DNA from 2 places in the Brochothrix campestris genome. Region 2 is predicted to be linked to the other one. Evidence: a T-box and tRNA genes for the amino acid it is inferred to sense, from the RefSeq annotation. Region 2 holds a T-box; the other holds one or more tRNA genes.
The links. A T-box is a leader RNA that pairs with one kind of tRNA and senses whether it is charged. The one in region 2 lies ahead of leuS (leucine--tRNA ligase), so its partner is inferred to be a tRNA-Leu.
Positions count from the first base shown of each region.

Region 1 (4,422 bases), 720 kb from region 2:
AGATACGCCAAAAAATCGTTTTAATCGCTTTCGGAATACTTTTTTCAGGCGTTTCTGACTCACCTGCTGTAATCCCAATTAACTCTGTTCCTTGAAACGAAAAACCGGCGATGACGAACATCGCTAAAATAGCTGGCATACCACCAACAAATGGCGCTTCTTTATGTGTGAAATTCGAGAGACCGTAATAATGACCGCCTAAAATACCAAAAATCGTTAATAACCCAATAATGATAAAGGCAATGACCGTCACGACCTTAATGACTGAAAACCAGTATTCCGCCTCTCCAAACGCCTTAACTGTCATCGCATTCAGCAAAAAGATTACCACTAAGAAAAAGAGACTAAAAATCCAACCAGGTACATCTGGTAACCAATAGCCAATAATTAAAGCGGCCGTACTGACATCGACGGCTAACGTAATTGCCCAGTTGAACCAATAATTCCAACCCATGGCAAAACCAAAGGCCGGATCAACAAAACGGCTTGCGTATGTACTAAAAGATCCTGATACCGGTAAATAAGTCGCCATTTCACCTAAACTCGTCATTAAGAAAAACACCATGATACCAATGGCGATGTAAGCTAAAAGCGCCCCACCTGGCCCTGCTGTTGAAATGGCTGAACCACTGGCCACAAATAAGCCTGTACCGATACTACCACCAATCGCAATCATCGATAAATGACGCGTTTTTAGTTGCCGTTTCACACTCGGTTGTGTTTCTTGTTCATTCTTGCCTGTCACTTACTCCACCTTACTTTCTTTATCCTATTATAAAACGTAACGTAATGAAGCTAATAGTATCCCTAAAACATAAGACATCCCGATGTAATAAATAAAAGTAAACACTTCTTTTTTCTTTAATAATTGCACGCCTTCAACCGCAAAGGTTGAGAAGGTCGTCAAGCCACCTAAGAAACCAACTAACATCACTAAGCTGACTGTTTCCGAAGGTTTTGTGATGAGATATAATGCCATCATATATGAACCGACCATATTAACAAGGAAGGTTGCTAACGGAAAACTGCCCTTATAAAAAAGGTGCACAAGTCGAGAGACAAGATAGCGTAATAACGCTCCTGAGGCCGCCCCTATACCCACAAGTAAAAAACTCATACATTGCCCCCCTTCTTATTCAACGCGTGATGAACGAGCCAATACGCAAGGTTAATCACAATCATACTACCAATTAAACTCGCACCAATATATGTAAGCGCTAAGGCGACTTCACCTGCCTTATATAATTGCATAAATTCCATGCTAAAGGCCGAAAAAGTCGTAAAGGCACCGATAAAACCAGTTCCTATTCCAACAATGATAGCCTTCGGTAACTTCCATTTAAGACTCAGATATTCATTCACTATCACGAGCAAGAAACAGCCCAGTAAATTAACAATTAATGTACTAAACGGAAACACGTTTCCTTGTAGCATCAGACTGAGACTATAACGACTAATGCCACCTAAACCGCCAAAAACAAAGACCATTAAGTAGTTCATTCCATGCCTCCTTCCATTATTTTCAAAAGAAAAAGACAGTCAGATTAATATCCGACTGTCTTAAATTATGCGGCCAAGAGGACTTGAACCTCCACGCCCTAAACGGGCACCAGATCCTTAGTCTGACGCGTCTGCCAATTCCGCCATGGCCGCTGATTGTTTATGTTATTTTCAAAAATAGATAAACAACACTTGCAACACTTATATTACCGTATTACCGCACCAGTGTCAACAGCTTTTTAAAAGTATTTTTGTTTTTTTCAATAAAAAAAACAGTGCAACTCTGCACTGTTTTATGACTGGGGTGGCAGGGATCGAACCTACGCATGATGGAATCAAAATCCATTGCCTTACCGCTTGGCTACACCCCATAAACTGGCGGTCTGGACGGGACTCGAACCCGCGACCTCCTGCGTGACAGGCAGGCATTCTAACCAGCTGAACTACCAGACCAATATAGGTGTTATCTCTTATTACGTCACTTTCTTTAAAAAACTGGCGGTCTGGACGGGACTCGAACCCGCGACCTCCTGCGTGACAGGCAGGCATTCTAACCAGCTGAACTACCAGACCAATGACCCGTACGGGATTCGAACCCGTGATACCGCCGTGAAAGGGCGGTGTCTTAACCGCTTGACCAACGGGCCTGATTGCGCTATGGAGAAAGAGGGATTTGAACCCTCGCGCCGCTTTCGCGACCTACACCCTTAGCAGGGGCGCCTCTTCAGCCACTTGAGTATTTCTCCTTAAAAGAAGTATTGCTCTCGACTACTCTTAGTATTATATAGACTTTAAGAGCTAGCGTCAACCATTTTTTTGAAACTATCTTAAAAAAATAAAAAAAGTTTCCCTTAATTAAAAGATTGTCTTTTGCCTAACATTTTGTGACCGTTCTTGCAATTGACCACGACACTGACCACAGCTGTATTTAGCGACATTGAAGCGACGACGACGTTGAAACAGCGCTTGACAGTTCACGCATTGATAACAGTAACGCCAGTCGGTTTCAATCGGCTGACAAAAACGTGAGCCTCCTACTTGTTTTAACAGTCGTTTAAAATCTTGATGCTTATGTTGGTAGCCTTTTCCTTGTAAATGTAAATGATAATGACATAATTCATGCTTGATGATTGTCTCAAAATAAGCTGCATCATAGGCTAACAAATAACGCTCGTTCATTTCAATATGATGTGTCGCTAGCAAATAGCGCCCCCCGGTTGTCCGTAACCGACGATTAAACGTGGCTTGATGAACAAAAGGGTATCCGAATACACGTTCGGACACCTCCTCGACCCAACTTTGTAATTCCTGATTGTTCATTTAAACGACCTTCACTTTTGCTGCCACCATTGACAACCCTACTTTATTTTTGACACTGTCGATCTTATCAACCCAAACAGTCACAATATCACCAACTGAGACGACTTTCATCGGATCTTTCACAAATTTAGTGGCTAACTTCGAAATGTGAACGAGACCATCTTGTTTGAGACCAATATCAACAAAGGCACCAAAATCTACAACATTGCGAACTGTGCCTTGTAATTCCATCCCGATTTTTAAGTCTTCGACAGTCAAAACATCTTGACGGAGCAACGGTGCGGCCATATCATCTCGCAAATCACGACTCGGAGCTTCCATTGCTTCAATTACATCTGCTAATGTGAGCATACCGACACCGGTTGCTTCACTCAAGTCTTCGAGTTTAATTGTTTTAATTTTTCCACGCAACAGCTCTGTACCCAAATCACTTGGTTTTAATTCCAATTGTTGTAAAATTAACTTAGCGACATCATACGTTTCTGGATGAATGGCAGTCGCGTCCAATTTATTTTTCCCTTCTGGAATACGTAAAAAGCCAATGCTTTGTTCATACGATTTCGCACCTAAGCGCGGCACTTTTTTTAACTCGGCGCGGCTGTTAAACGGACCATTTTCTTCACGATATAAGCGAATATTATGTGCCGTTGTTTTGTTGAGTCCTGAGACGTATTCTAACAACGCACTCGAAGCCGTATTGACATTAACACCCACTTGGTTAACCGCCGTCTCGACGACAAAAGTTAACGAATCACTCAGTTCTCTTTGCGAAACGTCATGCTGATATTGACCGACGCCAATCGATTTCGGATCGATTTTGACAAGCTCGGCGAGCGGATCTTGTAAGCGACGCCCAATCGAAATAGCTGAGCGTTTTTCAACTGTTAAATCCGGGAATTCTTCACGAGCCATTTCACTCGCTGAGTAAACACTAGCACCCGCTTCATTGACAATAATATACGATACATTTAAGTGCTTTTCTTTAATTAACGCCGCCGTAAACTGCTCCGATTCACGGGATGCCGTTCCATTACCAATTGCAATAATTTCAACGTCGTATTGGGCAATCAACTCAAGCATAATACGCTCTGCTTCTGCTCGTTTATTAACAGGCTTATGCGGATAAATGACCGCTGTCGTCACCGCTTGCCCATCTTTAGAAAGCACCGCTAATTTACAACCGGTACGATAAGCTGGATCAAGTGCCAATACTGTTTTATTTTTAAGTGGCGATTGTAATAATAATTTACGTAAGTTTTTCCCAAAGATGTCAATCGCATGTGTTTGCGCTTTTTCAGTCAAATCACTCCGAATGTCACGTTCGATTGCGGGTCCAATAAAACGTTTATAGGCTGCCGTAATCGCGTCATTTAAAAGCATGTCAGCAACTGTTGTTTTGTTATGTAGCAGTTGACGCGCTAAATAACGGTGTACCGCTTCAACATCCACTTCGAGTGTCACTTTTAAGACACCTTCTTTTTCACCACGGTTAACCGCCAACACGCGATGTGGCACAATTTTATTCGCTGCTTCACTGTAATCGTAATACATTGCGAATACTTCTTGTTCATCTTCAGCTTGTTTCTTTTTAACGGCTGTAAT
Region 1 is NZ_CP175511.1:1,805,563-1,809,984, forward strand. Features, by position in the region: gene ACJYYY_RS08955 (amino acid permease) at 1-676, opposite strand, end outside; gene ACJYYY_RS08960 (CrcB family protein) at 773-1,117, opposite strand; gene ACJYYY_RS08965 (CrcB family protein) at 1,114-1,500, opposite strand; tRNA gene ACJYYY_RS08970 (tRNA-Leu) at 1,569-1,653, opposite strand; tRNA gene ACJYYY_RS08975 (tRNA-Gln) at 1,800-1,871, opposite strand; tRNA gene ACJYYY_RS08980 (tRNA-Asp) at 1,877-1,953, opposite strand; tRNA gene ACJYYY_RS08985 (tRNA-Asp) at 1,997-2,073, opposite strand; tRNA gene ACJYYY_RS08990 (tRNA-Glu) at 2,076-2,147, opposite strand; tRNA gene ACJYYY_RS08995 (tRNA-Ser) at 2,159-2,246, opposite strand; gene ACJYYY_RS09000 (SprT family protein) at 2,356-2,820, opposite strand; gene ACJYYY_RS09005 (Tex family protein) at 2,821-4,422, opposite strand, start outside.
Region 1: it encodes a tRNA-Leu, which carries the amino acid that the T-box ahead of leuS (leucine--tRNA ligase) is inferred to sense. The anticodon was not compared.

Region 2 (4,422 bases):
AGTTTACTCACCAACACTATTTGACATAGAGCCAAAAAATCTCAGTTTGGCTTTGTCATTAATTTGCGACAATATTAACCAATTTATTTGGAACAACAATCACTTTACGGATTGTTTTCCCCACAATATTTTCTTGAATCGCTGCATCAGCCATCGCGAGTGCCTCAAGCGCTTCTTTTGCAAGGCCATTATCGACTTTTGCACGGCTCTTTACTTTACCATTGACTTGGAAAATAACTTCAACGGTCGCATCAACCAGCATCGCTTCTTCATATGTTGGCCATGCGACATAACTAATATCTTCTGAATGACCTAGTTTTTGCCATAATTCTTCTGCCATGTGAGGTGCAACAGGTGCTAACAATTGGAGGAATCCTTCAAGATAGCCTTTGTAAACCGTCTCTGCTTTATAAGCTTCGTTAATGAACACCATCAATTGTGAAATCGCTGTGTTAAAGTGAAGCACTTCGAAATCAGCTGTTACTTTTTTAACGGTTTGGTGATAGACACGGTCTAAACTACCATCGTTCGTTGCAACGATTTTTTCTTTGATTTCTTCCGCACGTTCGTCAATCATGAGACGCCAAACGCGGTCAAGGAATTTACGCGCCCCATCGAGGCCATTTTCACTCCAAGCAATGCTTGCATCAAGTGGCCCCATAAACATTTCATAAACACGCAATGTATCTGCGCCATATTTCGCTACAACATCATCTGGATTGACCACATTACCACGAGATTTACTCATTTTTTCGTTGTTTTCACCCAAGATCATCCCTTGGTTATACAATTTTTGGAAGGGTTCTGGTGTTGGTACAACACCAATATCGAACAAGAATTTATGCCAGAAACGTGCGTAAAGCAAATGTAACACTGCATGTTCTGCCCCACCTAAATACATATCAACCGGTAACCATTCTTTTAGTTTTTCAGGATCCGCTAACATTTCTTGGTTATCAGGATCGATAAAACGGAGGAAGTACCAGCTTGACCCGGCCCATTGTGGCATCGTATTCGTTTCCCGACGGCCCTTCATGCCCGTTTTAGCATCTACAACTTCTAACCAGTCCGTTGCATTCGCTAACGGTGATTCACCAGTCCCTGACGGTCTAATGTGATCCATGTGCGGCAAGTTAAGTGGTAACTCTTCTTCAGGAACAGTTGTCATCGTACCATCTTCCCAATGAATGATTGGGATTGGTTCACCCCAATAACGTTGACGAGAGAATACCCAGTCACGGAGGCGATAAGATACTTTTTTCTCACCTTTTCCATTCGTCGTTAACCAGTCAATCGCACGTTCGATTCCAGCAGCTTTATCCAAGCCGTTGAGGAAGTCTGAATTGATGTGGACGCCTTCACCAGTAAAGGCTTCTTCCGCAATATTACCACCTTCTAAGACAGCAATAATCGGCAGGTTAAACGTTTGTGCGAATTCATAGTCACGTTCATCGTGAGCTGGCACCGCCATAATCGCGCCGGTACCGTATGTTGAAAGGACATAATCAGCAATCCAAATCGGGACAGCCATGCCATTAACTGGATTGATTGCGTATGCGCCTGTAAAGGCACCTGTTTTTTCTTTCGCTAAATCTGTTCGTTCAAGATCGCTCTTAAGTGATACTTCTTTTTGATAGCTCTCAACAGCTTCTTTTTGATCAATGGTTGTTATTTGAGCCACGAGATCATGTTCAGGTGACAACACACAGTAAGTTGCACCAAAAAGTGTATCTGGACGTGTCGTAAACACTTTGAAACTTGCTTCATGGTCTTTGACGTCAAAAGTCACTTCTGCCCCATTTGAACGGCCAATCCAGTTACGTTGCATCTCTTTAATACTATCGGGCCAGTCGACTAAATCAAGATCATCGACTAATCGATCTGCGTACGCTGTGATTTTCAACATCCATTGACGCATTGGACGGCGTACAACCGGATGACCACCACGTTCACTTAAGCCATCGACTACCTCTTCATTGGCCAAGACAGCACGCAATTCGGGACACCAGTTAACTGATACTTCATCCACATAAGCCAAGCCTTTTTTATACAGTTGAATAAAAATCCATTGTGTCCATTTATAATAATCAGGATCCGTTGTATTTACTTCGCGGTCCCAATCGTACGAGAAACCAAGCGAATTAATTTGACCACGGAAAGTTTCGATGTTTTTGGCTGTAAATTCTTTGACATCGTTGCCTGTGTCAATCGCGTATTGCTCTGCGGGTAAACCGAAGGCATCCCACCCCATTGGATGCAAGACTTTATGACCTTGTGCCCGTTTCATTCGCGCTAAAATATCGGTTGCCGTATAACCTTCGGGATGCCCTACATGAAGCCCAACACCTGAAGGATATGGAAACATATCGAGCGCGTAAAAATTACCCGCATCGCCACCTTTTTCAGTTTGGAACGTTTTATTTTCTTTCCAGTATGATTGCCATTTTGGTTCAATTAAACGATGATTAAATGTCATTTCAATCTTCCTCTCTTTTACAAATGATCAAAACGATGATAGTTCCCCCTTTTTTGGGTACAAAAAAACGCCCCAAAAAGTCAACATTTGACTTTTCGGGACGAGATTATTTTCCCGCGGTACCACCCGTCATTAATACACATTGTGTATTCACTCGAATTCCATAACGCGGAATCAGCGGCTGCAACTACTCCGTTCACTGCAGCACTCAAGGATGAGTTCATGTTTCGTATTGATTAGCTCACACCATCCGCTAACTCTCTCAACAACACTGCCACATTACTAGTTCCTATCATCGTTTTATTCTATATCCTTATTGTAGTCAATAAAAAGCGTTTTAGCAAGGGTTTTGAGCGATTTAATTCTAAAACATTTATGCTAAAATAGAGGTATAAATTAACGAATGGTGGAGATTTCAAATGATTTTAAAAAATGCCCTTTCTTTTTCACATTATTTATTGCAACAAAAAGTCCAACCCGGAAACGCTGTAATCGACGCCACAATCGGCAATGGCCACGACACGCTTTTTTTAGCGCAACTAATAGGCCAAAAAGGTCATTTGATCGGCTGTGATATTCAAGAAGCCGCTGTAGAGGCGACGAGAAAACGTTTAGCTGACGCTAACATTTCACTTGCCTCATTGACATTAAGTGCTAACGGTCATGAACAGATAACTCAGTTGGTTGATCCACAACTTTATGCTAAACTAACTGCTGCTATCTTTAATCTCGGCTATTTACCTGGTGGCGATAAAACAATCACAACAACCACTGATTCAACCTTGTCTGCCGTTAAGCAGCTACTGAAAATGATGCCATCAGGTGGTTTAGTCGTCTTAACCGTTTATTATGGACACCACCAAGGTAAATTAGAAAAAGAAGCACTGCACACTTTTACAAACGCGTTGCCTCAAGCGGATTATGCTGTGCTTAACTATCAGTTTACAAATCAAAAAAACGACCCTCCAATGATTATTGCGATTGAAATTAAATAGCACCTAACTGTATCAGTTCTGTATTACTTTAACAAAGAAATCGTCGTTTTCAGTCCATTCAATTAGTTATTTGTGACTATTTTGCGAACATTCACCCATCTTTGTAGCAATATAAATCGCTTTCAGTTAAACTGTACTAGTACACATGATTACTTAACTAAAGGGAGAGATAATGATGAAAATGAAAGCAGCAATCGTTACTAAAGACCATAAAGTTGATGTAAGAGAAATGGATATTCGCCCGATTAAAGCTGGCGAAGCACTTGTTGATGTGACACATTGTGGTGTTTGTCATACTGACCTACACGTAAAAGACGGTGACTTCGGTGAAGTACCCGGCCGGGTACTTGGACATGAAGGTATCGGAACGGTTGTCGAAATTGCCGATGATGTAACGAGTCTCAAAGTTGGCGACCGCGTGAGTATCGCTTGGTTCTTCGAAGGTTGTGGCGTCTGTGAATACTGCAACACTGGTAGAGAAACATTTTGTCGTAGCGTTAAAAATGCCGGCTACTCTGTTGATGGCGCGATGGCTGAAAAATGTATCGTAACGGCAGATTACGCTGTAAAAGTTCCCGATGGTTTAGATTCTGCTGCTGCCAGTAGTATAACTTGCGCAGGTGTCACTACATACAAAGCCGTTAAAGTTTCAGGCGTTGCTCCTGGCCAATGGCTTGCAATCTACGGCGTTGGTGGTTTAGGAAACCTTGCCCTCCAATACGCTAAAGATGTTTTCAATGCTAAAGTTGTCGTTATTGATATTAATGATGATAAATTAGCACTTGCAAAAGAACTCGGTGCAGATATGGTGATTAATGCCAAAAACGCAGACCCTGTAAACGTTATCCAAGAAAAAATCGGTGGTGCACACGCAACTGTTATTACAGCCGTTTCGAAAGGCGCCTTCAACCAAGCGGTTGATTGTGTGCGAGCAGCTGGTCGTGTGGTTGC
Region 2 is NZ_CP175511.1:1,082,774-1,087,195, reverse strand. Features, by position in the region: gene leuS (leucine--tRNA ligase) at 59-2,476, opposite strand; T-box leader at 2,570-2,781, opposite strand; gene ACJYYY_RS05410 (class I SAM-dependent methyltransferase) at 2,896-3,471, shown strand; gene adhP (alcohol dehydrogenase AdhP) at 3,653-4,422, shown strand, end outside.